DNA from 4 places in the Enterobacter asburiae genome. Region 2 is predicted to be linked to each of the others. Evidence: predicted binding sites of a transcription regulator. Region 2 holds the regulator's gene; each other region holds the start of a gene.
What was found. The regulator LexA, encoded in region 2, represses DNA repair genes until DNA is damaged. The targets are predictions, from matches to a motif close to TNCTGTATGTACATACAGNA.
Positions count from the first base shown of each region.

Region 1 (7,719 bases), 2.3 Mb from region 2:
AGCCGCCGCAAATATACGACGGATACCAGTCTGTTTCCCCCCTGCCGCCCGGTTTCCTGGACCGCCAGCCGGTGTATCAGCTATATACGCTGATGAACCGTGCCATTCTTTTTGGCGGAGAACACCTTGTTAACGCGCAGCGGGCACTCGAGCGTATGCTTGCCGCCTGAGAAGAAAAGGGTGGCCTTGCCGCCACCCCTGTCGCTTACAGAAAACCGAGCAGTGAGAAGAAGAAGTAGCCCGCCACAATGATAATCACGGGAAGGATATAGAGCGGGAAAATTTGCAGGAAAATGGTGTGACGCGGCACAACGATGCGGGATTCAATCTGATCCCGACTCATTCCTTCCGGGCCTTTGGCCTGCTCCAGAATCAACTGATCCTCAACGCCTTCGCGTAAAAAGCGCGTCTGGCGACTCATTCTCGCGCCAGAGGCCTGCAGCGCCAGCGCGACAAAGATCAGGGCATATATCACCCAAAAGCCGATATTCAGCTGTTGATGAAAATCCGGGGTGGGTGAGTTAAACCAGAAGACATTCAAAAATGGCGTATTAAAACGCATCATCTCAATCATGACATGAGCGAAATCAAGCATTACCGCATTGATACCCGGCTGTTTTTCGCTGTGATCGTACATAAATTTGAGTACAGAAATCAGCGTAGAAATGACGGCAGGAATAAAAATCACCCAGCCAGCAATACGTTTTAAGACTGCAATGCGTCCAGCTTGTTGATACGTCATCAGTTCCTCTTCATAAAGACGCGTTATTTGTGCCTAAGTCTACCTGCTGGCCATCAATTTCGCCCGCTCTTTAAAAGCAATATGCTAAATTGCAGATTGTGCTTAGCACGTATCGTCTGTCGAACACCCTGGATAAGGAGACGTTGTGATGTCGACACCGCGCCAAATTCTTGCCGCAATTTTTGACATGGATGGATTGCTGATCGATTCCGAACCGCTGTGGGATCGCGCCGAACTGGACGTTATGGCCAGCCTGGGCGTGGATATCAGCCGCCGTAATGAACTTCCCGATACGCTGGGCCTGCGCATCGATATGGTGGTTGACCTGTGGTTTGCCCAACAGCCGTGGGTAGGTCCCAATCGCGATGAGGTGACCGCACGCATTATCAGCCGCGCCATTTCGCTGGTGGAAGAGAACAGGCCGTTGCTGCCCGGCGTACGTGAGGCCGTTGCGCTGTGTAAAGCCCAGGGGCTGAAGGTTGGCCTGGCTTCCGCTTCACCGCTGCATATGCTGGAAAAAGTGCTCACGATGTTTGAACTGCGCGACAGTTTCGACGCGCTGGCGTCCGCTGAAAAATTGCCTTACAGCAAGCCGCACCCGCAGGTCTATCTGGACTGCGCCGCAAAGCTGGGCCTGGATCCCCTCAACTGCGTTGCGCTGGAAGATTCCGTTAACGGTATGGTGGCGTCGAAGGCTGCGCGGATGCGCTCCATTGTGGTGCCCGCTGAAGAAGGCCGTCACGATCCCCGGTTTGCGCTTGCCGATGTGAAGCTTAATTCACTGGCAGAACTCACGGCGCATCATCTGCAGGGCGGTTAACGCCCTCCTCCGGTTTGTGACAAACAGTTACACCGTCACCTCTTCCGCCTACTGTATAAAAACCCTATACTGTATGAATTGACAGTTTTGTGGGTTTTATCATGACGGCGGAAGGCCACCTGCTTTTTTCTATTGCGTGCGCAGTATTTGCCAAAAACGCTGAACTCACCCCCGTGCTGGCACAGGGGGACTGGTGGCATATTGTCCCTTCCGCCGTATTGACCTGTCTGCTGCCCGACATTGACCATCCTAAATCTTTCCTCGGACAACGCCTGAAGTGGGTGTCGAAACCCATCGCCCGCGCGTTCGGCCACCGGGGGTTTACGCACAGCCTGCTGGCCGTGTTTGGCCTGCTGACGCTTTTTTATTTAAAAGTGCCTGAAAGCTGGATAGTCCCCGCCGATGCCATCCAGGGGATGGTGCTGGGCTATTTAAGCCATATTCTCGCCGATATGCTGACGCCTGCGGGCGTGCCGCTGCTTTGGCCCTGCCGATGGCGTTTCCGTTTTCCCATCCTCGCACCGCAGAAAGGCAACCAGCTTGAGCGCGTATTGTGCATGGCGCTGTTTGCTTACGCCGTCTGGATGCCGCAAACCTTGCCCGAAAACAGTGCAGTTCGCTGGTCATCCCAGATGATTAATTCGCTGCAATTTCAGTTCAATCGCTTTATTCATCACCAGATTGAACAGTAAACCGACAAAATTATCCCATTTGTCATAACCCATTCCATTTGGATATAAGCGCTACATCACACTTCTGCTAACCTTCCGCCAACAGGATCGGTAAAAACCGACCCAATAATAAATCAGGAGAACGGGGATGAATTTTCCACTCATCGCGAACGTCGTTGTGTTCGTTGTATTGCTATTGCTTCTCGCGCAGGCGCGCCACAAACAGTGGAGCCTGGCGAAAAAAGTGCTGGTTGGTCTGGCCATGGGTGTCGTATTTGGTCTGGCATTACAGGCAATTTATGGCTCCGATAATCCAGTTCTGAAAGACTCTATTCAGTGGTTCAACATCGTCGGTAACGGCTATGTCCAGCTGCTGCAGATGATCGTTATGCCGCTGGTGTTCGCCTCTATTCTGAGCGCCGTGGCCCGCCTGCATAACGCCACGCAGCTGGGAAAAATCAGCTTCCTCACCATTGGTACGCTGCTGTTCACCACGCTGATTGCCGCGCTGGTGGGTGTGCTGGTCACCAACCTGTTTGGCCTGACCGCAGAAGGCCTGGTTCAGGGTACCGCTGAAACGGCGCGTCTGACCGCGATTCAAACCAACTACGTTGGTAAAGTGGCTGATCTGACCGTGCCGCAGATGGTGCTCTCCTTCATTCCGAAGAACCCGTTTGCTGACCTGACCGGTGCGAGTCCAACCTCGATCATCAGCGTGGTTATTTTCGCCGCGTTCCTGGGCGTAGCGGCGCTGAAGCTGCTGAAAGACGACGCGCCTAAAGGCGAACGCGTGCTGACCGCGATTGATACCCTGCAAAGCTGGGTGATGAAGCTGGTTCGTCTGGTCATGCAGCTCACTCCTTACGGCGTGCTGGCGCTGATGACCAAAGTGGTTGCCGGCTCTAACCTGCAGGACATCATCAAGCTAGGCAGCTTCGTTGTCGCCTCTTATCTGGGCCTGGGCATTATGTTCGTGGTGCACGGCATCCTGCTGGGCGTGAACGGCGTCAGCCCGCTGAAATACTTCCGTAAAGTCTGGCCGGTACTGACCTTTGCCTTCACCAGCCGTTCCAGCGCCGCGTCTATTCCGCTGAACGTTGAAGCGCAAACCCGTCGTCTGGGCGTGCCTGAATCCATCGCCAGCTTCTCTGCCTCCTTTGGTGCCACCATTGGTCAGAACGGCTGTGCGGGTCTGTACCCGGCGATGCTGGCCGTGATGGTCGCCCCGACGGTGGGCATCAACCCGCTGGATCCGGTCTGGATTGCCACGCTGGTCGGGATTGTTACCATCAGCTCCGCAGGCGTTGCGGGCGTTGGCGGTGGCGCAACCTTCGCCGCGCTGATTGTGCTGCCTGCGCTGGGCCTGCCCGTGACGCTGGTCGCGCTGCTAATCTCCGTTGAGCCGCTGATCGACATGGGCCGTACCGCGCTGAACGTGAGCGGCTCCATGACCGCCGGTACGCTGACCAGCCAGTGGCTGAAGCAGACCGACAAAGCGATTCTGGAAAGTGAAGACGACGCCGAGCTGGCGCACCGTTAATCACGGTAGAAATAAAAAAACCGCCTGATGGCGGTTTTTTTATGGCTGTTATTCTTCAACCTCTTCATCCTGGCGGATCTGCATCGCCCACCGCTGCGCCGATTCCGGCACCGTAAACGTGGGTGAACGACGGAAGTGTTCGCCGATCAGCACGAAGGCCACGTATTTTCCCCGCAGCTGCCAGACATCGCGAAAACCCTCCACTTTCAGGGCATGGTCAGGCGGCGCGGGCTCAACGCGGGGCACATAGCTAATAACCTGGCGGTTTTGTTGACGAAGAGGTTTCATAAGCGACTGGTTCACTAAAGCAAATTCTTGAAGCAGGAAAATTCTATGATAGCCGATCCTGCTGCCTTCCGTCGCGCTCCGAGTGGGCGGGATGGCTCCTTTCGTCAATGACGGCATGTGAAAACTCTTAGTTCGCGAGCCATCTCGCGACATTGTTCTATCCTTAATAGGGTTTTTAGCAATGGATAAAGGAGAAGCGTGCAATGTCGAACAAAGATAAAACTCATCAATCACCGATTCATGGCACTGAGGAATCTCAACCGGGCATGGACTCTCTCGCCCCTGCTGACGGCTCTCACCGCCCCTCCCCTGGCCCTTCCGCACCGGGCGAACAACCTACCGCACCGGGAAGCATGAAATCACCGGACGCGGAAAACGAGAAGCTGAAATCGCTTGAGCCGCACCGCAAAGGCGGCGAAGGTTTTGCGCTCACCACCAATCAGGGCGTGCGCATTGCTGACGATCAGAACTCCCTTCGCGCAGGCGCGCGCGGGCCAACCCTGCTGGAAGACTTCATCCTGCGGGAAAAAATCACCCATTTCGACCATGAGCGAATTCCGGAACGCATCGTCCACGCGCGCGGTTCCGCTGCGCACGGCTACTTCCAGCCCTACAAGAGCCTGAAAGCGATCACCAAAGCGGACTTCCTCTCTGACCCGGACAAAATCACCCCGGTATTTGTGCGCTTCTCCACCGTACAGGGCGGCGCGGGTTCGGCAGATACCGTCCGGGATATCCGCGGCTTTGCCACCAAGTTTTATACCGAAGAGGGTATTTTCGATCTGGTGGGCAATAACACCCCGGTGTTCTTCATTCAGGATGCGCATAAATTTCCTGACTTTGTCCATGCGGTAAAACCGGAGCCCCACTGGGCCATACCGCAGGGACAAAGCGCGCACGACACCTTCTGGGACTATGTCTCCCTTCAGCCTGAAACCTTACACAACGTGATGTGGGCGATGTCAGACCGCGGCATTCCGCGCAGCTATCGCACCATGGAGGGGTTTGGCATCCACACCTTCCGTCTGATCAACGCCGAGGGTAAAGCCACGTTTGTCCGCTTCCACTGGAAGCCGGTGGCGGGTAAAGCCTCGCTGGTATGGGACGAGGCGCAGAAGCTGACCGGGCGCGATCCGGACTTCCATCGCCGCGAGCTGTGGGAATCCATTGAAGCGGGCGACTTCCCGGAATACGAACTGGGCCTGCAGCTCATACCGGAAGAGGATGAATTTAAGTTCGATTTCGACCTGCTTGACCCGACGAAGCTGATCCCGGAAGAGCTGGTGCCGGTTCAGCTGGTGGGTAAAATGGTGCTCAACCGCAACCCGGATAACTTCTTTGCCGAAAACGAGCAGGTTGCGTTCCACCCGGGGCATATCGTGCCGGGGCTGGATTTCACCAACGATCCGCTCCTGCAGGGACGTTTGTTCTCGTACACCGATACGCAGATCAGCCGTCTTGGCGGGCCGAACTTCCACGAAATTCCGATTAACCGCCCAACCTGCCCGTACCATAATTTCCAGCGCGACGGGATGCACCGTCAGGATATTGATACCAACCCGGCTAACTATGAGCCGAACTCGATTAACGATAACTGGCCGCGCGAAACGCCACCGGCGCCGAAACGCGGTGGATTCGAATCGTACCAGGAGCGTGTCGACGGCAACAAAATTCGCGAGCGCAGCCCGTCGTTCGGCGAGTATTACGCCCACCCTCGCCTGTTCTGGAACAGCCAGACGCCGATTGAGCAGCAGCACATTATCGGCGGCTTCAGCTTTGAGCTGAGCAAAGTGGTGCGTACCTACATCCGCGAGCGGGTCGTCGGTCAGCTGGCGCGCATTGATATTCAGCTCGCCCAGAGCGTTGCGGATAACCTGGGCATTACGCTGACCGATGAGCAGCGCAACCTTGCCCCGCCAAAAGAAGTTAACGGCGTGAAGAAAGATCCGTCGCTGAGCCTGTATGCCGTGCCGGGTGGCTCGATTAAAGGCCGCGTGGTCGCCATCCTGCTGAACGACAAAACCCGCGCCAGCGACGTGCTGGGGATTATGCAGGCGCTGAAAACCCAGGGCGTGCATGCGAAACTGCTTTATTCCCGCATGGGGGAAGTGACCGCCGATGACGGCTCCGTGCTGCCGGTGGCGGCGACCTTTGCCGGGGCGCCATCGCTGACCGTTGACGCGGTGATTGTGCCGTGCGGGGATATAGACAGCCTGCTGACCAACGGTGACGCCGTGTATTATCTGCTGGAAGCCTACAAGCACCTGAAACCGATCGCGCTGTCCGGCGACGCGCGACGGTTTAAGGCGCAGCTGAAGGTGGCCGATCAGGGTGAGGACGGCATTGTCGAGGGCGACAACGTTGACGATGCGTTCATGACGAAGCTGTTTGATTTGCTCGCCGCGCACAGGGTGTGGTCGCGCAGCAGCAAGATTGATCAGATACCGGCGTAAAAATCATTCCCGATTGTGCGGCCTGATGCCCTCACCCCGCCCCTCTCCCACGGGAGAGGGAGAAAACAATAAAAACGGTAACCCAGGTTACCGTTTTGCTTTTACCTCGCCACCGGGCTTTGTCTTAAAGATCCCCGAACGTTCCCAACCGATACCCACGCTCGGCAATCGCATACTTCAGCGACGCCGACGTCAGCACGTCAAGTTCTGCCAGGCGCGGCCAGCAGTAGGCGCTTTTCCGCACGGTGTTATCGACAAAAGCAGGATGCGCCATGACCTCCAGCGACTTTTCCCCCCGCGCTGCGGAATCATCCAGCACCTTCAGGAACAGCGCTTCGTCGATCTCGTCGCCGTAAAATGCGCTGCTGAACCCCTCCGTGGTGGTCACGGCGCAGTCGGGCACGCCGCGCGCCTCCCTGTCCACGCGCATCGCCACGCCTTTGCGCTGCGCAAACTCCGCGACAATCGGGAAAATCGCCGGGATCATATGCACGTGGTGATGGCTGTCGATGTGCGTCGGCGCCTTACCAAACGCGTCAATAAAGCGGTTGAACTGACGCTCCAGCTCGCCGGCAATCTCTTCGAGCGGCAGAGCATCCTGCTCTGCCAGTTCCCAAATCCATTTGCCCAGCTGGCCGTCGCGCGTCAGGCCCGGCATTGGCGAAAGCGGCATCCCGAGCGTCAGCACAAAATGCATGCCGACGCCCAGCTCAGGCACCTCGCGGCTCAGCTGCGCCGCGTGTTCAACCGCCTCGCCATTCACCAGTGCCGTAGTAGAGGTCACAACTCCCCGGCGACAGGCTTCAATAATGCCGTAGTTCTGGCCTTTCGAGAGGCCAAAATCATCAGCATTAACGATCAGCAGGTTTTCCATTGTGCGTCCTCTTAGTGGTGTTTGAACTTCAGCTTCTCGATCGTGGCGGCAAAGTTCGGCAACCATTTTTCATGCGCCAGGATCATCTCGCTGGCCAGCTGCTCCGCATCGCGGTCGGAATGCACCAGCGGGCTGAGGTTCAGCGCCAGAAGCACGTCATTGAGCTCGCCGCTCAGCGCCGCATTGCTTGCCGCCACTTCAAAGCCTTTGATGGTGTGGATAAGGCCCATGACCTTATCATCGAAGTGGGTGATGCGTGGATGCGGTTTAGCGCCATCGCGTCCCAGGATGCAGGTCATCTCGACGGCCCAGTCCGCCGGGATATTGTCGA
Region 1 covers NZ_CP011863.1:944,964-952,682, reverse strand. Annotated here, with positions in the region: gene ACJ69_RS04705 (fructosamine kinase family protein) at 1-170, shown strand, start outside; gene ACJ69_RS04700 (YniB family protein) at 206-742, opposite strand; gene hxpB (hexitol phosphatase HxpB) at 891-1,562, shown strand; gene ACJ69_RS04690 (metal-dependent hydrolase) at 1,664-2,254, shown strand; gene ACJ69_RS04685 (L-cystine transporter) at 2,382-3,773, shown strand; gene cedA (cell division activator CedA) at 3,822-4,178, opposite strand; gene katE (catalase HPII) at 4,265-6,514, shown strand; gene chbG (chitin disaccharide deacetylase) at 6,639-7,388, opposite strand; gene ACJ69_RS04665 (6-phospho-beta-glucosidase) at 7,400-7,719, opposite strand, start outside.
Region 1: the regulator LexA is predicted to act here: its motif matches at 1,630-1,649, upstream of ACJ69_RS04690 (metal-dependent hydrolase).

Region 2 (7,719 bases):
TGGCCTGTGCGCGGCAATCCCGGGGATGATTATTGCCGGTCCGCTGTGGGGCAACTTCATCAGTCGTTACGTTGAGCTGCATATTCCGGACGACATCACCGAGCCGCACCTGGGCGAGGGCAAAATGCCGTCCTTCGGCTTCAGCCTGTCGCTGATCCTGCTCCCGCTGGTTCTCGTGGGTCTGAAAACCATCGCCGCGCGCTTTGTGCCGGTGGGCTCCAGCGCCTACGAATGGTTCGAGTTCATCGGCCACCCGTTCACGGCGATCCTGGTGGCCTGTCTGGTGGCGATTTACGGCCTGGCGATGCGTCAGGGAATGCCAAAAGACCGGGTGATGGAGATCTGCGGTGCCGCGCTGCAGCCCGCGGGTATTATCCTGCTGGTGATCGGCGCCGGCGGCGTGTTCAAGCAGGTGCTGGTGGATTCCGGCGTGGGTCCGGCTCTGGGCGAAGCGCTGACCGGGATGGGCCTGCCGATTGCGGTCACCTGCTTCGTACTGGCTGCGGCGGTGCGTATCATCCAGGGTTCCGCAACCGTGGCGTGCTTAACCGCCGTGGGTCTGGTGATGCCGGTGATTGAACAGCTGAACTACTCCGGTGCGCAGATGGCCGCGCTGTCTATCTGTATCGCAGGCGGTTCGATTGTGGTCTCTCACGTTAACGACGCGGGCTTCTGGCTGTTCGGGAAATTTACCGGCGCTACCGAAGCGCAAACCCTTAAAACCTGGACGCTGATGGAAACCATCCTCGGCACGACGGGTGCGATTGTCGGGATGATAGCCTTTACGTTGCTGAGCTGAATGCGGTGATTTAACAAGGCTCAAAAATAAGGCCCGGTAGCGTTAGCGCTTACCGGGCCTTTATATTATGCAGAACGCCAGGCCGGGTCAGGTGAAGCCACCACCCGGCTTTTTCACATCACTCGCCCTGCGTCGCGCTCTCGATCGTCAAACGCACATCCGACGTAATGAGTTCGGCCAGCATCTGGTACACCTTCAGCGTCTCTTCCGGCTCGGCATCGCCCGTATCGCTGATGTAGCCTTCGTCACGCAGCGTCAGGACCAGAGAGCTGAAGACCGCTTTGTCGAAGAACTCCGGGGCGTTAATGCCGTGCAGAACGGACAGGCGCTGTGCCAGCGTCCGGCTCTCTTTCTCCAGCGTACCGCGGTTGATTGACGGGTTCGCACTCAGCAGCCAGAACGTAATGGCGTAGCGCTGCAGCGTTTCGCGCGCGCCGGCCGCCAGCAGTTGCAGGGTACGGGAACGCGACGGATTGATGTGCAGCTCGTCGTTTGAAACGGCGATCAGCCCCTGACGACGCAGCTCTTCCGTCAGTTTGTCCAGTTCGCCCGCCAGCTCATCCTTGCTCCAGCGCAGGAACAGTTCCGCTTTCAGCATCGGATAGAGCGTCTCAACGTGACGCAATAGCTCCTGACGCGAAATACTGCGGTGCTGGGTGATGATAGCCGCCATGAGCGACGGCAGCATCAGCATATGGGTGATGTTGTTGCGGTAGTAGGTCATCAGCACTGCCTGCTCGCGCGGCAGAATGATGATGTCGCCGATCGTGTCCTTTTCGACTTCAAACTTGTTCATCTGCAGCGCGTGATCGATAAGCTCACTGGCGGTAGCAGAAGGCACGGTTGAATCAACGGAATACGGCACGTTGCGCATCATGTCCAGATAGCAATCCAGCTGCTCCGTGAGCTGTTCGCGGGTCAGCGAGCGCTGACGCGAAGCCAGAAGCGCCGTACAGCACAGGTTCATGGCGTTAGCCGCACCGGCGTTGTTAATGCGCACCATCAGCTCGGACGCGATGCCGTTGACCGTTGGCGTCAGCCAGGCCGGACGAATCGCTTCGATAGGATCGATGGACTCACGCCACTCGGGAACGTGATGGTTCAGATACGTCATCAGCGGCATCGGTTCGCCGAAGTTCACGTAGCCCTGACCGAGATTGCGTAGCTTGCTCAAGCCGCGCAGCATCTGTGGCAGGCTCTCTTTCTCTTTGGTCGCACCGCGCAGTTCTTTGGCGTATGTGCCCACTTCCATCACGTGCTCATAGCCAATGTAGATTGGCACCAGCGTGATTGGACGGGTTCCTCCGCGCAGCATCGCCTGAATGGTCATCGACAGCGTGCCGGTCTTCGGATCGAGCAGACGTCCGGTACGGGAACGACCGCCCTCCACGAAGTACTCAACGGAATAGCCACGGCTGAACAGCTCGCCCAGATATTCGCGGAACACGGTGGAGTAGAGCTTGTTGCCCTTGAAGGTGCGACGGATAAAGAACGCGCCCAGGCGGCGGAAAATCGGACCTGCTGGCCAGAAATTCAGGTTGATACCGGCAGCAATGTGCGGCGGTACCAGCCCCTGGTGATAGAGCACGTAGGAAAGAAGCAGGTAGTCCATGTGGCTGCGGTGGCAGGGAACATAGACAATCTCATGGCCATCGTGCGCCAGCTGGCGTACGCGCTCGGCGTTATGAACGTTGATGCCCTGGTAGAGACGGTTCCAGGTAAAGCCGAGAATACGATCGGACAGGCGAATCATCTCGTAAGAGAAGTTCGCTGCAATCTCTTCCATCAGCGCAATGGCGTTCTGCTGGGCTTTCTCATGCGATATTTTTTTGCTGCGCGCTTCGTCTTCAACGGCGCGAGCAATCGCTTTGGAGGCCAACAGCTTGTTGAACAGATCCTGACGCGCCGGGAGACGCGGCCCTACGGCAGCCAGGCGCTGGCGGGCGAAGTGCATACGCGCCACGCGCGCCAGTTTTTGCGCGATGATCTTGTCGGTACCGTGCTCGTCCGCCATTCGACGCAGCGAAACGGAAGGGGAGAAACGCACAAAGCTGTCGCGTCCCAGCCAGGAGACCGCGAAGAACTTCTGGATGCCGTTAAGCATGCGCAGCGGCGGGTTCTCTTCACCTTTTTCACGGCCCGGACGACGACCAAACATCACCGATACCGGCACCATCTGTACATCCAGATCGGGGTTGCTGCGGTGCAGGTCGAGATAGTCGTGGAACAGCTTGATGGACTCTTCTTTTGGCGTGTAGTAGGTAAACACGCGCGGTCCACCGTGAATGAACACGTAGCGCGGCAGCAGCGTACCGTCAACTTCAAGCGGTTCAAGCGGGTCAGGTAAGTCATGCGCCAGACACTGGGCGCGAAGCGTCAGTAAGTCTGCCTTCGAGTTATAAGGCAAAACGTACATAATAGGACGCGAGGTATCGAGCCCCAATTCCAGCGCGGGTTCTGCTGGGATAGACTTGCTTTTTACCAGGATGCTTAATGGTAAATTAAGTAATTTGTAGTAAATTCGTGGCCAGCCGGACATAAACGATGTAAAGCCTCTGGTTAATAATGCAATTGCGGCGCAAGGATAACAGAAAGCGCGCAAAATTTCTGTTGTTACCCGTCATACTTCAGGCTGTAGCGAAACGCGCTACAGTTCCTGTTACTGACGCTTTTTTTCATAAAAGGTTCTTTTAATGGCCAATAATACCACTGGGTTAACGCGTATCATCAAAGCCGCCGGCTATTCATGGAAAGGTTTCCGTGCCGCGTGGATCAACGAAGCTGCCTTTCGCCAGGAGGGCGTCGCCGCAATCATCGCGGTGATCATCGCCTGTTTCCTTGATGTTGATGCTATTACCCGCGTACTTCTTATCGGTTCCGTACTTCTGGTGATGATAGTGGAAATTCTTAATAGCGCTATTGAGGCCGTTGTTGATCGCATTGGTTCAGATTTCCACGAGCTTTCTGGCCGCGCAAAAGACATGGGCTCTGCTGCCGTATTGCTGGCGATTATCACTGCCGTTATCACCTGGGTCACGCTGCTTTGGTCACATTTCCGATGAGCCTCGAGGAATAATTAAGTCCCTGGTTTTTTGTGCAGTTTTTGGTTCCAAAATCGCCTTTGACTGTATATACTCACAGCATAACTGTATATACACCCAGGGGGCGGAATGAAAGCGTTAACGACCAGGCAGCAAGAGGTGTTTGATCTCATCCGGGATCATATCGGCCAGACGGGTATGCCACCCACGCGTGCGGAAATCGCGCAGCGTCTGGGCTTCCGTTCTCCGAATGCTGCTGAAGAACACCTGAAAGCGCTGGCGCGTAAAGGCGTGATTGAGATTGTTTCAGGCGCGTCACGCGGTATCCGCCTGCTGGTGGAAGAAGAGACGGGCATTCCGCTGATAGGCCGTGTTGCTGCCGGTGAGCCTTTACTGGCACAGCAGCATATTGAAGGCCACTACCAGGTCGATCCTGGCATGTTCAAACCGAGCGCTGATTTCCTGCTGCGCGTCAGCGGTATGTCGATGAAAGACATCGGCATTCTTGACGGCGATCTGCTTGCGGTGCACAAAACGCAGGATGTGCGTAACGGTCAGGTGGTTGTCGCGCGCATTGATGATGAAGTTACCGTCAAGCGTCTGAAAAAACAGGGGAACACCGTTCAGCTACTGCCTGAAAACAACGAGTTCTCCCCGATTGTGGTCGATCTCCGCGAACACAACTTCTCTATCGAAGGACTGGCGGTTGGGGTCATTCGCAACGGCGAATGGCTGTAACCTCTTCCTGACAGGCTATGGCGCCGCTGTAGCCTGCTTCATTCTCGACTCCCGGTATTTTTCATGTCACTGCTGACGGCATCCGATAAGGCATTGTGGCGTCTCGCTCTGCCGATGATTTTCTCCAATATTACCGTTCCCTTGCTGGGTCTGGTCGATACTGCCGTTATTGGTCACCTTGATTCGCCTGTTTATCTTGGCGGCGTGGCGATTGGCGCGACGGCAACCAGCTTCCTGTTTATGCTGCTGCTCTTTTTGCGCATGAGCACCACCGGGCTCACGGCCCAGGCTTATGGTGCAAAAGATCCGCTGCGTCTGGCCCGCGCGCTGGTCCAGCCGCTGATCCTTGCGCTCGGTGCAGGGGCGTTAATCGTTTTATTTCGTACGCCCCTGATCGACCTTGCGCTCCATGTTGTCGGCGGCAGCGAGGCGGTACTGGCGCAGGCGCGACGTTTCCTTGAAATCCGCTGGCTCAGCGCGCCCGCCTCGCTGGCAAACCTGGTTCTGCTGGGGTGGCTCCTGGGCGTTCAGTACGCCCGTGCGCCAGTGATTTTGCTGGTGGTAGGCAACCTTCTTAACATTGTGCTGGATGTCTGGCTGGTAATGGGCCTGCATATGAACGTGCAGGGCGCGGCGCTGGCAACGGCGATTGCCGAGTACGGAACTTTTATTATTGGCCTGTGGATGGTCTGGCGCGTGCTGGCGATGCGCGGCATCTCCCTGGCGCTGCTCAAAACCGCATGGCGCGGCAATATCCGTAAGCTGCTGGCGCTCAATCGTGACATCATGCTGCGCTCGCTGCTGCTTCAGCTCTGCTTCGGCGCGCTGACGGTTTTCGGGGCTCGACTGGGGCCAGAAATCGTCGCGGTCAACGCGGTATTGATGACGTTACTGACCTTTACCGCCTACGCGCTGGACGGTTTTGCCTATGCGGTAGAAGCGCATTCCGGGCAGGCGTACGGCGCGCGCGAAAGCGGGCAGCTGCGGGACGTCTGGCGGGCAGCCTGCCGCCAGTCTGGGCTGGTGGCGCTGGCGTTCGGCCTGGTTTATGCCTGCTTTGGTGAGCAAATCGTCGCGTTGCTTACGTCTATCCCTGCGCTGCGCGAGCTGGCGAGTCACTATCTCATCTGGCAAGTCATCTTACCGGTGGTCGGCGTCTGGTGTTATCTGCTGGACGGCATGTTTATTGGTGCGACTCGCGGAGCGGAAATGCGCAACAGCATGGCGGTCGCTGCGGCCGGGTTTGGCCTGACGCTGCTGACGCTTCCCTGGCTGGGTAATCACGGTTTGTGGCTGGCCCTGGCCGTTTTCCTCTCGCTGAGAGGGATATCGCTGGCTTTTATCTGGCACCGCCACTGGCAAAACGATACCTGGTTCCCTTCACGTCACGATATATCGTGACGGTTAAAGATTCCGAATATGAAATCAACTGCCGAATCCTTAACTACAATAATTATCACGTCCAGCAGAAAAGAACGTAACGGACGTTACGACCCGACGCTTAACTAAGAGGACACGATGATGAATAAAGACGAAATCGGCGGCAACTGGAAGCAGTTCAAAGGTAAAGCGAAAGAACAGTGGGGTAAGCTGACTGATGACGATATGACCGTCATTGAAGGTAAACGCGATCAGCTTGTCGGTAAAATTCAGGAACGTTACGGCTACGCGAAAGACCAGGCGGAAAAAGAAGTAGGCGACTGGGAAAAACGCAACGACTACCGCTGGTAACCGGGCTATACCCGCAAGTACAAGGAAGTACACCCTGAGGGCGGCCATGAGCCGCCTTTTCTTTTGCCGTTAACGCGGTTTTTTCTTCACAAGAATAGAGTGGTCGTGCTGACACGCGTCCTGATGACGGCAGGCTTCCACTTCCACGCAGGCAGAGCATAGCCCGTGCGCTTCAATCACGTTATGACGCAGGGCAAAACCCATTTTCGCTGCCAGCGTATGCATAATATCTTCTACGCCTTCCGCAGCTTCTTCTTTCACCACGCCGCAGCGGTCACAGATAAACATCGCCGATGTGTGGGTGGGCTGATCGAACAGATGGCACAACACATAGCTGTTTGTGGACTCAACTTTGTGCACGAATCCTTGTTCCAGCAGGAAATCCAGGGCGCGATACACGGTCGGAGGTTTCGCCTGCGGCTCGCTTTCGCGGAGCAGGTCCAGCAGATCGTAGGCGCTGATAGCACCCTGCTGCAGGCTCATCAGACGTAGGACTTCAAGGCGCTGCGGAGTCAGGCGCACATTGCGTTGCGCACACAGCTTTTCGGCCTGCGCTAACAGCTCTTTTGTGGACTTATCCATTTAGCACCCCGGATGTTATAGGACGGAAAACCCTCACTTTATCATGTTCTGGTAAAAACGCCGAGATCCGCCAGTCTGTGCTATACCTGACCCATTGCAAAACGGGAAATAAACAATGAAAAAACCTGACTGTATTCGGCACTGGCGCGACGTTGAAGGCGCGGATGATTCGACCTATCCAGATAGCGATGAGCGTTTTTCTATCGGCGCCCCGTTGGCTCGCAAGCTTGGGCTCGGGCGCATTGGTATTCATCATGAGCGTTTACCGCCCGGGCGCAGAACGTCCTATCCGCATGCGGAAAGCGATGAAGAAGAGTTCATTTACGTGCTCGAAGGTCATCCAGAAGCGTGGATTAATGGCTATTTATGGAAACTTGAACCGGGCGACAGCGTGGGGTTTCCTGCCGGAACCGGTATCTGCCACACCTTTATCAACAACACGGACGAAGAGGTGCGGTTACTGGTCGTTGGCGAGGCCAATAAGAAGCACAACCGCATCTACTATCCGCTCAACCCCGTATATGCCGCTACCCGTGAGGATCGCTGGGTAGACCACCCGCCCCAGTTTTTTGGACCGCATGATGGAAAACCTGGGAAAAAATAATTTCCTCTTCTATAAATATTGAGGGCCGTCACAAAATACAACAGGCCGTAAGGGAGTTTTACTTAGGGATAGAAATAGCGGGTCTTTTACTACTTATTCACAGCAATAGTTCGTTCCTGTTTGGGTGATAACAGACAGGGGTTATTTCATAACAGACTATAACGGGCATACTGTGAAAAAAAATTTTAAATTTTCGGTGGTTAGTATCGCTGTTTCCTTGTTTA
Region 2 covers NZ_CP011863.1:3,239,237-3,246,955, reverse strand. Annotated here, with positions in the region: gene gntU (gluconate transporter) at 1-799, shown strand, start outside; gene plsB (glycerol-3-phosphate 1-O-acyltransferase PlsB) at 918-3,338, opposite strand; gene ACJ69_RS15695 (diacylglycerol kinase) at 3,493-3,861, shown strand; gene lexA (transcriptional repressor LexA) at 3,970-4,578, shown strand; gene dinF (MATE family efflux transporter DinF) at 4,642-5,979, shown strand; gene ACJ69_RS15680 (CsbD family protein) at 6,100-6,309, shown strand; gene zur (zinc uptake transcriptional repressor Zur) at 6,379-6,891, opposite strand; gene ACJ69_RS15670 (cupin domain-containing protein) at 7,007-7,495, shown strand; gene ACJ69_RS15665 (conjugal transfer protein TraF) at 7,668-7,719, shown strand, end outside.

Region 3 (7,719 bases), 510 kb from region 2:
CCAGCTTGCGTTCATGCTTATACAGCGCTGGCGCCACAAACGCCCACACCTGGTAAAGAATGACCGGTGCAGAGGCAATCAACGACACCCAGAAGGTCAGCTTGATGGGGGTAAAGAACGGAGAAGCAACGTCTGTTGCAATCATCGTTGCGCCCAGCGGCATCTGCTTGATCAGCGGCGCAGAGACCACCTGATAGATATCGTTGGCAAAATAGACCAGGCACAGGAATATGAGTAAAACCGCAATAATGCAGTTTAACAGGCGCTTACGCAGCTCAATGAGGTGCGTAATCAGCGGTTGAGTATCATCTACTGCCATGTTTACGCTTTATCACTCGACGAGGGGGATGATTCGGAAACGGACGCAACGGGCTTCACTTCCGCCGCTTTTGCCACCGGCTCTTCCGGCTGCGCCTGTTTTTTCAATTCGGTTTCCTGCGGCGTCTGTTCTGGTGCGGCAGCCTGATGTTCAGCACTGGCAGGCGTTACGCCCTCGCGCTGCTCCTCGCTGCCCTTCACCACCGGGTTATGGATGGTGTTCGCTTCATCGCTCGCTTTTTCAGGATCGTTAACGCTATAGGAGCGCTTCATCGATTCCGCCGCTTCGCGCAGCTCATCCATTGACGCTTTCAGTTCCGGCGTCAGGTTATCCATGCTCGCCTTTTCGACCTTTTTCAGGCTTTCCTGAAATTCCTGCAGCTTAAGCTCCTGCGCCAGTTCATTCTGAACGGTCGATGCCAGCGATCTCAGCGCACGAACCCAGCCCGCAACGGTTTTCACTGCCACCGGCAGACGCTGCGGCCCCAGCACAATCAGGCCAATCACAAAGACCAGCAGGAGCTCACTAAAACCAATGTCGAACACGACTTACACCTGCTCTTTATCGTGGCGTTTAGCGTCTTCCTTTTTGGCTTCTTCTTGCTTGTCGGCGATGGATTTAGCAGTAAAGTCAGCGTCCTGGCTGGTTTTATCCTGCTTGCTCTCATCATCGCTCATCGCTTTCTTGAAGCCTTTGATAGACGCGCCCAGATCGGAACCAATAGAACCGAGCTTTTTGGTGCCAAACAGCAGCACGACGATGACGGCAATAATGACTAATTGCCAGATACTGATACCACCCATACATGTTCCTCAGGGATAGATGATTAATGAGTCAGATCGCATTATACGTATGCGACCCGTCGATAGCGACGCACGCTCAGCGCGTTTTTCGCCAGCCTGCCAGCCAGACTACCACCCCGCCAGCCATCAGCCAGGCGGGCATCATCTGCCAGTCCGGACGGTTGATCAGCAGCAGCGTACCGCTCAGCAGCAGCGTTGCGCCAATCCCAAAGAGATAGCGTGACTGTCCCTGGCGAACACGGCTGGACTGAAGCTCGCGGGCGATTTTATCCATGCTGTGCTGAAGGTTCTTGCTCTGACGCAAACTGTCATAAACCAGTTCAGGAATTTCAGGCATTTTTTCTATCCAGAACGGACCTTTCTCTTTCAGCGAGCGCACCAGCGCCGGAATGCCAACCTGATCCTTAATCCAGGATTCAAGGAAAGGTTTCGCGGTCTTCCACAAGTCTAACTGAGGATAGAGCTGTCGGCCTACACCCTCAACGTAAAGTAATGTTTTCTGAAGTAAAACTAGCTGTGGCTGAACTTCCATATTAAAACGGCGAGCCGTGTTGAACAGGTTCAACAGCACATGCCCGAAGGAGATTTCCGCCAGCGGTTTTTCAAAAATCGGTTCACAAACGGTCCGGATCGCGAACTCAAACTCTTCGACGTTGGTATCCGGCGGCACCCAGCCGGAATCGACGTGCAGCTCGGCCACCTTACGGTAGTCGCGGTTGAAGAACGCGATGAAGTTCTCAGCCAGATACCGTTTATCTTCCTTGTTCAGCGACCCCACAATTCCGCAGTCGATACCGATATACTTCGGATCCTCAGGATGCTCGTAGCTCACGAAGATATTGCCCGGATGCATGTCCGCATGGAAAAAGCTGTCGCGGAACACCTGGGTAAAGAAGACCTGTACCCCACGCTCGGCCAGGAGCTTCATGTTCGTTCCCTGTTTCTCCAGGGCCACCACATCCGAAACCGGAATACCGTAGATACGCTCCATCACCATCATGTTCTGGCTGCAGTAGTCAGAATAGACTTCAGGTACATAGAGCATCGGGCTGTTTTCAAAGTTGCGACGCAACTGAATGGCGTTTGCCGATTCGCGCAGCAGGTTAAGCTCATCAATCAGCGTTTTTTCATATTCCCGCACCACTTCCAGTGGACGAAGGCGACGCCCGTCCGGCAGCAGGCGTGGCACCCAGCGCGCCAGACGATAAATCAGCTTCATGTCCGCTTTGATGACTGGCAGGATGTCCGGACGAATGACCTTAATAACGACTTCTTTGCCGTTTTCTTTCAGACGCGCGGTGTGCACCTGCGCAATAGAGGCCGATGCCAGTGGCTTAATGTCGAAATCGTCAAACCAGGTCTCAACGGGTACATTTCCCATCGCCTCTTCAATTTGCTTTTTCGCGCGCGCGCCGTCAAACGGTGCGACGCGATCCTGCAGCATCGCGAGCTCATCGGCAATCAGAGGCGGGAAGAGATCGCGGCGGGTCGACAGCATCTGTCCGAATTTAATCCAAACCGGACCGAGCTCCTGCAGCGCCAGGCGCAGACGCTCACCCAGCGGTTGACCTTTATGGCGATTGGGCATCCAGAACAGCATCCGCCGCCAGATACGAAGCGGCAGCGTGATACGCATTTTGGGGATAAGCTCGTCGAGCCCGTAGCTCAAAAAGGTGCGAATAATAAAATAGAGGCGCCGAATTTCACCAGGCGTCATTTGCCCTCCAGTTTTTCCAGCCGTTTGGTTAACGCATCAACCGCACGTTCAACAGCAGCGGTCTCTTCCGCAAACCATGCAACTTCCAGTGGTCCGGGCGCCATTCGCCACTCCTCAGTCAGCACTTCCGCCGCATAGCGTTGCTGGCGCTGAAGGCTTTTACGCGCAAAGGAGGCGCCACCATGAAGGACTTTCCCGATGCCTTCGGCGGCGATGTCGCCGATAAAAGGCGCGAGCAGCTCTGCCGGATCGAACTCCGCTAGATCGGTGAGCGCAACGAAGTTCTGCACGACCTGAATGTCGCCCTCCACTTCCAGCTCACCGCTGCGGATAAGCGCCGTTAATTGCTGGCGATCGCGCAGTTTAGGCAGCACGCTCATGTGCGTAATGACCGAGCAGTCTGCTTCACCTTCCCACCCCCCCAGAACGTCAAGCTGGCGTTCGCTGAATACCAGCACAAGCGGCGTCGAGAACTCTTTTAAAACAATGCGTAATACCTTCCCGTTAAGCCGCTGACGTGCAGCTTTCAGCGCCGGAGCGCGATACAGAAAAGCGTTCAGTACATTCTCGACGCCTGCGGAGACTAAGGGTTTAAAGGGCACGGGACACCTCCACTCAGAATTTGTAACCGCGATGCAGCGCGACGACGCCCGCCGTCAGGTTGAAATATTCAACGTTCTCAAATTCTGCATCCTGCATCATGGCTTTTAATGTGTCCTGATCCGGGTGCATACGGATAGACTCCGCCAGATAGCGGTAGCTTTCAGCGTCGTTAGCCACCAGCTCACCAATACGCGGCAGCACGTGGAAGGAATAGGCGTCGTAGGCTTTGCTCAGCGGCTCAATGATAGGTTTAGAGAACTCGAGCACCAGCAGACGTCCACCCGGCTTCAACACGCGGTACATGGAGCGCAGCGCTTTTTCTTTATCGGTCACGTTACGCAGACCGAAAGAGATCGTGATGCAGTCAAAGGTATTGTCCGGGAATGGCAGCGCTTCGGCGTTTGCCTGCACATACTCCACATTCCCCACCACGCCGATGTTACGCAGCTTTTCGCGTCCCATTTTCAGCATGGAGTCATTAATATCGGCGAGAACAACGCGACCGGTTTCGCCCACCAGACGGGAGAATTTCGCGGTTAAATCGCCCGTACCACCGGCTAAATCCAGCACCGTTTGTCCACGGCGAACGCCGCTACAGTCAATGGTGAAGCGCTTCCACAAGCGATGAATGCCGAACGACATCAGGTCATTCATCACATCGTACTTCGCCGCCACGGAATGAAATACGTGGGCCACCATGTCAGCTTTCTGCGCTTTGGCGACAGTCTGAAAGCCAAAGTGCGTTGTGTCTTGTGAATCGTCAGCCATCTCAGAGCCTGCTTATCAGTAAAATGTTCGTGAAGTGTAACAGATTGGGCGCGTTTGCCCTACGTTTCAACCACCGCGAAAGAAACGCGCTGGAGTCTCGTCTGGTGATAAATCCGCCGCTAACGTATTGTCTTCACTGTTTGTATTTTGTTCGTCCGCACCTTCTCGCAGGCGAAACTCGTCGTCCTGGGCGGTGGCCTGTTCGACCAATTCCGGATTAATCTCGCGTTTAACCTCAACCCCCAGGCTGCGGAATGATTCGGCCTGAGCCAGCAAATTGCCGCGTCCGGAGGCGAGTTTTTTCATCGCCTGGCGGTAGTTATCCTGCGCACGATCCAGGCTCTGCCCGACGGAAGACATGTCGTCCACGAAAAGGCGCATTTTGTCGTAAAGCTTGCTGGCGCGATCGGCAATCTGCTGAGCGTTGCGGCTCTGGTGCTCATAGCGCCACAGGTTCGCAATGGTGCGTAACGCCACCAGCAGCGTGGTGGGGCTGACCAGCATAATGTTATTTTTGAGCGCTTCGGTGATAAGTTCAGGCTGTCTGTCGAGTGCCAGCAGAAATGCGGGTTCTACCGGGATGAACATCAGAACATAGTCCAGCGAGCGCAGCCCCGGCAGCTGCTGGTAGTCTTTTCTGCCGAGCAGGCGAATGTGGTTACGCACGGAGGCAATGTGCTCCTGTAGCGCAGACTCGCGCGTGTAGTCATCGTCCGCATTAAAGTAACGTTCATACGCCACCAGCGTCATTTTGGCGTCAATCACCACATCTTTACCCTGCGGCAGCCGCACAATCACATCCGGCTGCATGCGAGAGCGGGCGTCGTTCTCAATGCTGACCTGCGTTTCGTATTCATATCCTTCCCGCAGGCCAGAGGCCTCCAGCACGCGGGTCAGCACCACTTCTCCCCAGTTGCCCTGGGTTTTGTTATCCCCTTTCAGCGCGCGGGTCAGGTTGACCGCTTCCTGCGCCATTTGCGCATTCAGCTGCTGGAGATTGCGAATCTCATGCGCCAGCGTGTGCCGCTCGCGGGCTTCCTGACCAAAGCTGTCCTGCACCTGACGGCGAAAACCGTCCAGCTGTTCGCGCAGCGGCGTCAGCAGGCTGTTGAGGCTCTGGCGGTTCTGTTCGTCAACGCGGCGGTTGCTGTGCTCAAAAATTCGGTTGGCGAGGTTCTCAAACTGTTCGCTGAGGCGCTGCTCGCTGTTGATCATCTGGCGGATTTTGTCTTCCGCATGCAGCTGGGTGGATTCAAGGCGGGTGGTCACTTCGCGGAGATCGGCCTCCAGTGACGTATTGATATCTCGCAGGTTACGCAGCTCGTTGTTGAGCAGTTCGCACTCGTCGCGCCAGTGTTCGCTAAGAGCAAGCTGCTGTTTTGTCGCGCTTAAATCGGCGACCATCTCTTCTCGCTCGGCCAGCTGGTCGGCCTTCTGCTGCGCATGCTGGTAGCTGGAAATCAGCCAGCCAATCCCTAAGCCCACCAGCGCAATCACCGCGTAAATCAGGATTGAGATATCCACAAAACCCCCTGCATCAACGTATTACCCGCACAAAATAGAATTGTGCTGTATAAACGTCCAGTTTGAAAGGCTTTTCCTGCGAGGCGCTACGCAAAAAATAAAGGCCGAACGCGTCGGCCTTTGATTTCAGAAGAGAGGATTAGATCAGGCGACGCGCGGCTTCCACCACGATTTTCACTGCATGACTTTCGGTCTGCTTCATGGTTTCGGCGTTCGGGATCTCCTGCTGGGTACGGTTGACGATAACGCCCGCCACCATACCGGCACGCAGACCCTGGCTTGCGCACATGGTCAGCAGCGTTGCGGATTCCATTTCGTAGTTCATCACGCCCATGGACTGCCACTCTTCCATTGAGCCTTTGAAACGGTTTACCACGCGGCCTGAGAAGGTGTCATAACGCTCCTGGCCCGGGTAGAAGGTGTCGGAAGAGGCGGTTACGCCCACGTGGGTGGTTGCGCCTACGGACTTCGCGGCTTCAACCAGCGCGGTGGTGCATTCGAAATCAGCCACTGCCGGGAATTCCATCGGTGCAAAGTGCAGGCTTGCGCCGTCCAGACGAACGGACGCGGTCGTGACCAGCACGTCGCCGACGTTGATGTGCGGCTGGATAGCGCCGGTAGTACCGATACGCAGGAAAGTACGAATGCCCAGCTGGGCCAGCTCTTCAACAGCAATAGACGTAGACGGACCACCGATACCGGTAGAGCACACGATCACCGCTTTGCCATCCAGCTCTGCGCGCCAGGTGGTGAACTCACGATGGGCAGCCAGCTTGACCGGCTTATCCATCAGCGCGGCGATCTTTTCCACACGCTCAGGATCGCCAGGGACGATAGCGAGCGTAGCCCCTTGTAAATCGTTTTTGGTGAGGCCGAGATGAAAAACATCAGACTTAGACATAGGTGACTCCTCTGTGGGTCGGTTAGTCAGAAGAAGTAAAACGGTACTTTACAGAAGCAGTAAGCATATTTTCGTGACGCACCTCACCATGAATGAAAATGATTACATTGAATTTCCATAAAAAGGTGATTCACATCACATTAACAAGTTATATCGCCAGGTGCTGCACAAAAGATAGACCGTTTAAGGCACTGTGAGTTGTTAACCTGGTGTCTATATTTACCTTTGCGCTAACTCATTGGTACGGAGAATGCCATGACTGAAAAAACCGGTTTTGCACCTGCTGCGGCCCCACATGCTTCAACCATCGTGTCGACGCCAGAAGCGGCAATTACCGCGGGCGAGACCTCCATTCCCTCGCAGGGGGAGAATATGCCTGCCTGGCACGCACGGCCAAAATCGGCAGACGGTCCGCTGCCCATCGTGATTGTGATTCAGGAGATATTTGGTGTTCACGAATACATTCGCGACCTCTGCCGCCGGCTGGCGCTGGAAGGGTATCTGGCCGTTGCGCCAGAGCTCTACTTCCGCCAGGGCGATCCGAACGACTACAGCGATATTCCAACATTGCTCAGCAACCTGGTCAGCAAAGTCCCGGACGCGCAGGTGCTGGCCGATCTCGACCACGTCGCCAGCTGGGCGGCGCGCAACGGCGGGGATCCGCATCGTCTGCTGGTCACCGGTTTCTGCTGGGGCGGACGCATTAGCTGGCTGTATGCCGCGCATAACCCGCAGCTCAAAGCCGCTGTCGCCTGGTACGGCAAACTGGTGGGTGAAAAAACGCTGAATTCACCGAAACATCCCGTCGATATCGCCACCGAGTTAAATGCCCCCGTGTTAGGGCTTTACGGCGGTCAGGACACCGGTATTTCGCTTGATTCGGTAGAGACCATGCGCCATGCGCTCCGTGCGGCAAATGCGAAGGCGGAGATTGTGGTCTACCCGGATGCCGGGCACGCGTTTAACGCCGATTATCGTCCAAGCTATCACGCAGAATCAGCCAAAGATGGCTGGCAGCGGATGCTGGCGTGGTTTAGCCAGTACGGCGGGAAGAAAGCATAAAGCAAAAAGCCCGGTGGCGGCT
Region 3 covers NZ_CP011863.1:3,751,775-3,759,493, reverse strand. Annotated here, with positions in the region: gene tatC (Sec-independent protein translocase subunit TatC) at 1-319, opposite strand, end outside; gene tatB (Sec-independent protein translocase protein TatB) at 322-864, opposite strand; gene tatA (Sec-independent protein translocase subunit TatA) at 868-1,122, opposite strand; gene ubiB (ubiquinone biosynthesis regulatory protein kinase UbiB) at 1,199-2,839, opposite strand; gene ubiJ (ubiquinone biosynthesis protein UbiJ) at 2,836-3,441, opposite strand; gene ubiE (bifunctional demethylmenaquinone methyltransferase/2-methoxy-6-polyprenyl-1,4-benzoquinol methylase UbiE) at 3,455-4,210, opposite strand; gene rmuC (DNA recombination protein RmuC) at 4,277-5,734, opposite strand; gene udp (uridine phosphorylase) at 5,874-6,635, opposite strand; gene ACJ69_RS18110 (dienelactone hydrolase family protein) at 6,891-7,697, shown strand.
Region 3: the regulator LexA is predicted to act here: its motif matches at 5,778-5,797, upstream of rmuC (DNA recombination protein RmuC).

Region 4 (7,719 bases), 500 kb from region 2:
CGCCCGGCCCGATTTCATTCGGGTAGTCAAACTCTTCAAACGACTCCAGCAGCTCCATGTCTGAACGCGAAGTCTCGATGGTGATCACGTCGGCATCCAGCGCGGCAATCGAATCCATGATGTCGTTAAATTCGCAGTAACACATGTGGGTGTGGATCTGGGTGTCGTCCTTCGCCACCGCGGCGTTGATGCGAAACGCCTCCACGCCCCACTGCAGGTAGGCATCCCAGTCGCAGCGGCGCAGCGGCAGGCCTTCGCGCAGGGCCGGCTCGTCAATCTGGATAATGCCAATGCCTGCCGCTTCCAGATCCGCCACCTCATCACGCAGCGCCAGCGCAATTTGCTTCGCAATGGTTTCACGGGTCACGTCTTCGCGCGGGAACGACCAGCAGAGAATGGTCACCGGACCGGTCAGCATGCCTTTTACCGGCTTGTCGGTCAGGGACTGGGCATACTTCGCCCACTCCACGGTGATCGCTTCCGGACGGCTGACGTCACCAATGACCACAGGCGGCTTCACGCAGCGGGAGCCGTAGCTCTGCACCCAGCCGTTCTGGGTAAAGACGAAGCCGTCCAGGTGCTCGCCAAAATATTCCACCATGTCGTTACGCTCGGCTTCACCGTGCACCAGCACGTCCAGCCCCAGGCGCTCCTGCTCGATAATCGCCTGCTTGATGTGTTCCGCGATGCCGGTGCGGTAGTGATTCGCATCCAGATTGCCCTTCTTAAAGTCCAGACGCAGGCCGCGGATCTCCGTAGTTTGCGGGAAAGAACCTATCGTCGTTGTTGGCCACGCGGGCAGATTGAAGCGTGCGCGCTGCGCTTCAGCGCGCACCTCGTACGGGCTCTGGCGCTGGCTGTCCCGGGCGGTGATGGCCGCCAGACGTTTTTCCACCGCCGGGTTGTGCACGCGCGCCGAGTGACGACGCGCCTGGATCGGGGCGCTCCATTCGGTAATCGCCGCCGTGTCGCCGCTGTTGAGCGCGTCGCGCAGCAGCGTTAGCTCTTCGCATTTTTGCAGGGCGAAGGCAAACCAGCTTTTCACCTCGGCATCCAGACGCGTTTCCACGCTCAGATCGATCGGGCTGTGCAGCAGGGAACAAGATGAGGCCACCCACAGCTCACGTTTGCCGACGATGTCTTTGATTTGTGCATATTTTTCGGTGAGATCGGCGCGCCAGACGTTACGGCCGTTAATCAGCCCGGCAGAGAGCAGCCAGTCCGCTGGCAGGCGCTTGTGCAGCTCCGCGACATCGTCTTTACCGTGTACGAGGTCAACGTGCAGGCCCTGAACCGGCAGCGCGGTAATGGTCTTCAGGTTCGACGCCACGCCTTCAAAATAGGTCGTCAGCAGGAGTTTTACCTGACCGGTGAGCGCGTCATACGCCGGTTTAAAGGCATCTAGCCAATCCTGCGGCAGCTCAAGCACCAGCGCCGGTTCATCGATTTGCACCCACTGAATGCCGCGTTTGCCCAGCTCACTCAGCACCTGTTTGTAGACCGGCAGAATATCCTTCAGCAGGCTGAGTCGGTCAAACGGCTCACCTTTCACTTTGCCCAGCCACAGATAGGTTACCGGCCCGAGCAGCACCGGCTTCACCTGGTGGCCCAGCGCCAGCGCTTCATCCACTTCGTCCAGAAGCTGCGTCCAGTCCAGCCTGAACTGCTGGCCTTTGACAAACTCCGGCACCATATAGTGATAGTTGGTGTTAAACCACTTGGTCATTTCCGCCGCTGCCGCTGGCTCCCCCGTTGGCGCGCGGCCACGGCCGATGCGGAACAGAGTATCGATATCTACCGATCCATCTTTGTTCTGATGACGAGCCGGTACGTTGCCAAGCAGCAGGCTGGTCGTCAGAACATGGTCGTACCAGGCGAAATCGCCCACCGGCAGCAGGTCAATGCCCGCCTGTTTTTGCTGATCCCAGTGGCGGGCGCGCAGCTCGCGTCCTACCGCCAGCAGCTCTTCGCGGGTGGCATTACCCGCCCAGTAGCTTTCTTGCGCTTTTTTCAGCTCGCGACGCAGGCCTACGCGAGGGAAACCGAGAGTGTGATTGCGGATTGTCATGGTATGCCCCTTGTGAAATTCGTTATTTAGACGTCCAGATGTTTACACATCTATAATTGGCAGGTACTGTATATTCCTCAAGCGCAATATGTTCATGGCGAAGTGAAGGACTTTCATGATCGAGATTAAACACCTGAAAACGCTACAAGCGTTGCGGAACTGCGGTTCGCTCGCGGCGGCTGCGGCCACGCTGCACCAGACCCAGTCCGCCCTTTCTCACCAGTTCAGCGATCTGGAACAACGCCTCGGCTTCCGTCTTTTTGTGCGTAAGAGCCAGCCCCTGCGCTTTACGCCGCAGGGTGAAATTCTTCTTCAGCTGGCGAATCAGGTACTGCCGCAGATCGCGAGCGCGCTGCAGGCGTGTAACGAACCGCAGCAGACCAAACTGCGCATCGCCATTGAGTGCCACAGCTGTATTCAGTGGCTGACCCCCGCGCTTGAGAACTTCCGTCAGAAGTGGCCGCAGGTGGAGATGGACTTCAAATCCGGCGTGACCTTTGACCCCCAGCCGTCGCTGCAGCAGGGCGAGCTGGATCTGGTCATGACCTCTGACATCCTGCCGCGCAGTGGCCTGCACTATTCGCCGATGTTTGATTATGAAGTGCGCCTGGTGCTGGCGCCGGACCACCCGCTGGCCGCCAAAACGCGCATCACGCCGGAAGACCTGGCGACAGAAACGCTGCTGATTTATCCGGTCCAGCGCAGCCGCCTGGATATCTGGCGCCACTTCCTGCAGCCAGCAGGCATTAGCCCGCAGCTGAAAAGCGTGGATAACACCCTGCTGCTGATTCAGATGGTGGCGGCCAGAATGGGTATCGCGGCGCTGCCGCACTGGGTGGTGGAGAGTTTTGAACGCCAGGGTCTGGTGCAGACCAAAACCCTGGGTGAAGGACTGTGGAGCCGACTGTACGCCGCCGTGCGCGATGGCGAGCAGCGTCAGCCGATTACGGAGGCGTTTATTCGCTCAGCGCGGAACCACGCGTGCGACCATCTTCCGTTTGTGCGGAGCGCGGAGCGACCCATCGGCGATGGACCCACAGCGAAGCCAGGATCACCGCTCCCCCAATAATGAAGCTTGGCCAGTGCGGCTGTTGCTGCCAGATGGCGAGGTTGACCAGCAGCCCTGCCGGGACATGCACGTTGTTCATGATCCCCAGCGTACCGGCGTCTACCTGCGTAGCGCCGTAGTTCCACATGAAGTATCCCAGCCCTGACGCCACTACGCCCAGCCAGACCAGAACGCCCCACTGCACGGCGGTGGTCGGCAGCTTTTGCGGATTACCGAGCATGAACCACGCCGCTACCGCGACAATCGCGGCGCCCATATAGAACCAGGCAAACGCGTTATGCTGCGGCATCGGACGGGTTTCCATCAGGCGTTTGTAGCCCACCATGCCGATGGCGAAACTGATGTTGGCGAGCTGGACGAACATCAGCCCGGTCCAGAAGTGATCGCTGACTTTGTCATAGCGAATAATCGCCGCGCCGATCACCGCCAGCGCGGCGCTCAGCAGGTATCCCCAGCGCAGACGGCGTCTGCTGAGCAGGTCGTAAATCAGCGTGATATAGAGCGGCGTCAGCACGGTAAAAAGCAGGAATTCGGAGACGGACAGGTAGACGTAGGCCCGGAAGCTGAACAGATACATGATGCCGAGCTGCATCGCTCCCACCAGCATATAAAGCACAATCGTTTTCAGCGATTGCCCGCGCGTACGCAGAAACGGCAGGAACACCAGCGCCGCCAGCCCCACGCGCATCAGCACCGAGAAGTAGCTGTCGACCGAACCGGCAAGGTATTCGCCAATCAGGCTAAAGGAGAAGGCCCACAGGATAGTGGTGATAATGAGTAGCGCCACAATGCTTGTCTCTCAGAAAGAAGGAGAGGCATTGTAGCGAACTCTTTAGTTGACAACTGAGCAATAAACAACCGAATGAAGATTATTCAAGGAACAGTTTACGCAGATACTTCGGTACCGCGTTGTCAGCGTTAGAACCAATCACTTCCAGCTCAGGGTGCAGATCCTTCAGACGCTGGTGCGCGTTCTGCATGATGCAGCCCTTGCCCGCCATCGAAAGCATCTCGGCGTCGTTCATGCCGTCACCGAAGGCGATACAGTCTTTCAGCCCGAAGCCCAGACGTTTCGCAACCGCTTCCAGCGCGTGACCTTTGGAGACGCCACCCGCCATTACTTCCAGACAGGTCAGGGTTGAGAAGCTCACGTTGACGCGATCGCCCCAGCGGGCGTTGATCGCCTGTTCCAGCGGGAGCAGCTCTTCGTGGCTGTCACAGGTGAAGAACACCTTGCTGATCCCTTCCGGCTCCAGCAGGCCCGGTTCGTAAAGGGAGTAGTTGAATACCGCTTCCTTGAAGAAACGCATTTCATCCGGGCGGTGGCGGTTCATAAACCAGTCGTCGTCGCGGTAAACGTTAGTAACGATAGCCGGGTTGTTATGCACCACGCCGAACAGATCGGCGGCAATATCGCGATCCAGATTGTGGGTAAAGATCAGGTTGCCGTCGGTATCATGCACGCGCGCACCGTTGGAGGTGATCATGTACGATTTGATCTCAAGATTATCGCGGATCTGCCCCACGTCCACGTGGTGGCGGCCGGTGGCGAACACAAAGTTCACGCCACGGGCAGTCAGGAGTTTTAAGGTCTCTTTCGCGTAAGGCGTTAGGGTGTGGTCGGGGGAAAGCAGCGTGCCATCTAAATCAGATGCAACAACCTGGTACATAGGGATTTCAACCTCTGGTGGAAAACAAGAATCAATTATGCCTGTTGAAAAATTCAACAATGGCGTTGAGCGCGACTGAGCGCATAGCGTCCTTTTCAAAAAGGATCTCATGGAACGCGCCGTTAATGACCAGCGGTTTACCCCCTTCACAAGGGTGACCGGCTGCAGCGCGCAGTTCACAATAGCGGTCATGCATGCGGTTATCCACCACACGCTCTTCTTCCGCCTGGATCAGAAGCGTCGGCGTGTCATCATCGCCTACGCCCGCCAGCACCTGCTCACCGGCCAGAATCCCCTCCCGCACCCAGTGCCAGGTCGGGCCGCCGACGCGCAAGCGCGGTTCATCGGCATAAAAGCGCAGATTGCGGCGATAACGCTGCCGGCTATGGGTTAAGACGTTGATGGCGAACGGCAGCGCGCGCCAGCGTCCTGTGCCAATGGCATAACCTTCACGAATGCGCTGATGGCCCTCAGCCCAGTCAAGAAGATGGCGCACCATCCAGTCAGGAAAACGGATGACGATACCGTACATCGGCGCGGTGAGCGCAATGGCGTCGCACTCGTGCGCATAACGCTGCAAAAACAGCGTCGAAATGGCGCCGCCCATGGAGTGCGCAAGAATATACCGCTTGCGCCAGGGGCCGGGCTGAACGTCCTGCTGCCAGAACGCGGCAAAATCGTCGACGTAATCGCTGAAGCGATCGACGTGCCCACGGTGCGTGTCCGGCAGCATACGTCCGGACAGCCCCTGTCCACGATGGTCGATGATCAGGACATCGAACCCCATATGGACCAGGTCATAGGCCAGCTCGGCGTATTTAACGTAGCTTTCAATACGCCCGGGGCAGACCACAATCACCCGGTCATTTTCTTCATTTCGGAAACGAACGAAACGCACCGGGATGCCCCCGACGCCCGTAAACTCATCTTCCTCACGCTGCCGCCAGAAATCGGTCAGCGGCCCCATAGAGAAAGCAGCAAAAGCGTTTTCTCGTGTTTCCCAGTCCTTTTTCTGCTGAAACATTGGGTTTCCACTCACGTAATCCAGGGAATATCGTTTTTTTCGTCACCGGTCACAAAATGACTCAATAATAGCGTATTGTGGCATAAAAATAGACGGTTCGGGAGTTTCAAATGACCTTCGAATGGTGGTTCGCCTACCTGCTGACATCCATTATCCTCAGCCTTTCTCCGGGCTCTGGGGCTATTAACACCATGACCACCTCCATCAATCACGGCTATCGCGGTGCGGCGGCGTCGATTGCCGGTTTGCAGACCGGGCTGGGCATTCATATTGTGCTGGTCGGGATCGGTCTGGGGACCCTGTTCTCCCGCTCCGTGCTGGCCTTTGAGGTGCTGAAATGGGCCGGCGCAGCGTATCTGATTTGGCTCGGCATCCAGCAGTGGCGCGCGGCAGGCTCCATCAACCTGAATACGCTGGCTCAGACGCAAAACCGCGGCCATCTGTTTAAGCGCGCAGTGTTCGTCAACCTGACCAACCCGAAGAGCATCGTTTTCCTCGCCGCGCTGTTCCCGCAGTTTATCGTTCCGCATCAGCCCCAGGTGATGCAGTACGTGGTGCTGGGCGCGACCACCGTTATCGTCGATATCATCGTGATGATTGGTTACGCGACGCTGGCACAGCGAATTGCGGCGTGGATTAAAGGGCCTAAGCAGATGAAGGCCCTGAATAAAGTCTTTGGCTCGCTGTTTATGCTGGTTGGCGCGCTGCTTGCGTCAGCGCGTCATGCTTAGCGAGAAATGATGAGATGAATGCCGAAGCCGGCGAACAGCGCGCCGGCGAAGCCGTCAATCCACTTCGCGATACGCTGATAGCCGCGGCGCATCGCCGGTAAGGCAAACAGGCTGGCCACGATGGTAAACCAGGCAAAGGTTTCAACGACGATCAGCAGGAAGATTCCCCAGCGTGCGCCCGCGCCGACGCTATCGCCGACAAACAGCGAGAACACCGAGCCGAAATAGATAATGGCTTTCGGGTTCGCCAGATTGGTCAGCAGCCCTTTTACAAAGCTGCGGCCGCCCGTTGCCAGCTCCACCTTTGGCTCTTCCGGCTTTTTCTCTTCTTTCTTCAGCGCCCCGCGCAGCATCTGGTAGCCCATCCAGCACAGGTACAGACCGCCGCCGACCATAATGATGTTATGCAGCCAGGCCATCTTCGCCAGGATAAGGTTCAGACCGAGCAGCGCAACGGCCGCCCAGACCATAACGCCCATGGTGATACCGAGCACGCCCATCATCGCCTCTTTGCGGGAGCGGCTGACGGCCGTTTGTGATACGAAGAAAAAGTCCGGGCCGGGGCTCATCAGCGCAACGATGTGCACTAACGCCACGGTGAGAAATAGCATTAACATAATTAGCTCGCGAGGAAATAATTTAGTGAGTCATCATCCTGGCACTTTTTCGCCCGGCTGACTACTCCTCATCATCACCATCGGCGTGAGAGCGGATGAGCGCCATAAACTCTTTACCGAAGCGCTCCAGCTTGCGCGTTCCCACGCCGTTGACGCTGAGCATCTCGCTGGCGCTGAGCGGCATTTGCTCGGCCATCTCGATCAGCGTCGCGTCGTTAAACACCACGTAAGGCGGGATGTTTTCTTCATCAGCGATGGCTTTACGCAGCTTGCGCAGTTTGGCGAACAGCTTGCGGTCGTAGTTGCCGCCGTAGGATTTCTGCATCACGCGCGGCTTCAGGGCGATGACGCGCGGTACGGCGAGCTTGAGTTCGACGTCTCCGCGCAGGACCGGACGCGCCGCCTCGGTCAGCTGCAGGGCGGAGTGCTGGGCAATGTTCTGCGTGGCGAAGCCGAGGTGGATCAGCTGGCGAATGATACTCACCCAGTGCTCGTGGCTCTGCTCCTTGCCAATACCGTAAACCGGCAGCTTGTCGTGGC
Region 4 covers NZ_CP011863.1:3,743,799-3,751,517, reverse strand. Annotated here, with positions in the region: gene metE (5-methyltetrahydropteroyltriglutamate--homocysteine S-methyltransferase) at 1-2,068, opposite strand, end outside; gene metR (HTH-type transcriptional regulator MetR) at 2,184-3,137, shown strand; gene ACJ69_RS18095 (carboxylate/amino acid/amine transporter) at 3,025-3,924, opposite strand; gene yigL (sugar/pyridoxal phosphate phosphatase YigL) at 4,007-4,807, opposite strand; gene pldB (lysophospholipase L2) at 4,839-5,831, opposite strand; gene rhtB (homoserine/homoserine lactone efflux protein) at 5,942-6,562, shown strand; gene rhtC (threonine export protein RhtC) at 6,559-7,179, opposite strand; gene recQ (ATP-dependent DNA helicase RecQ) at 7,241-7,719, opposite strand, start outside.
Region 4: the regulator LexA is predicted to act here: its motif matches at 2,133-2,152, upstream of metR (HTH-type transcriptional regulator MetR).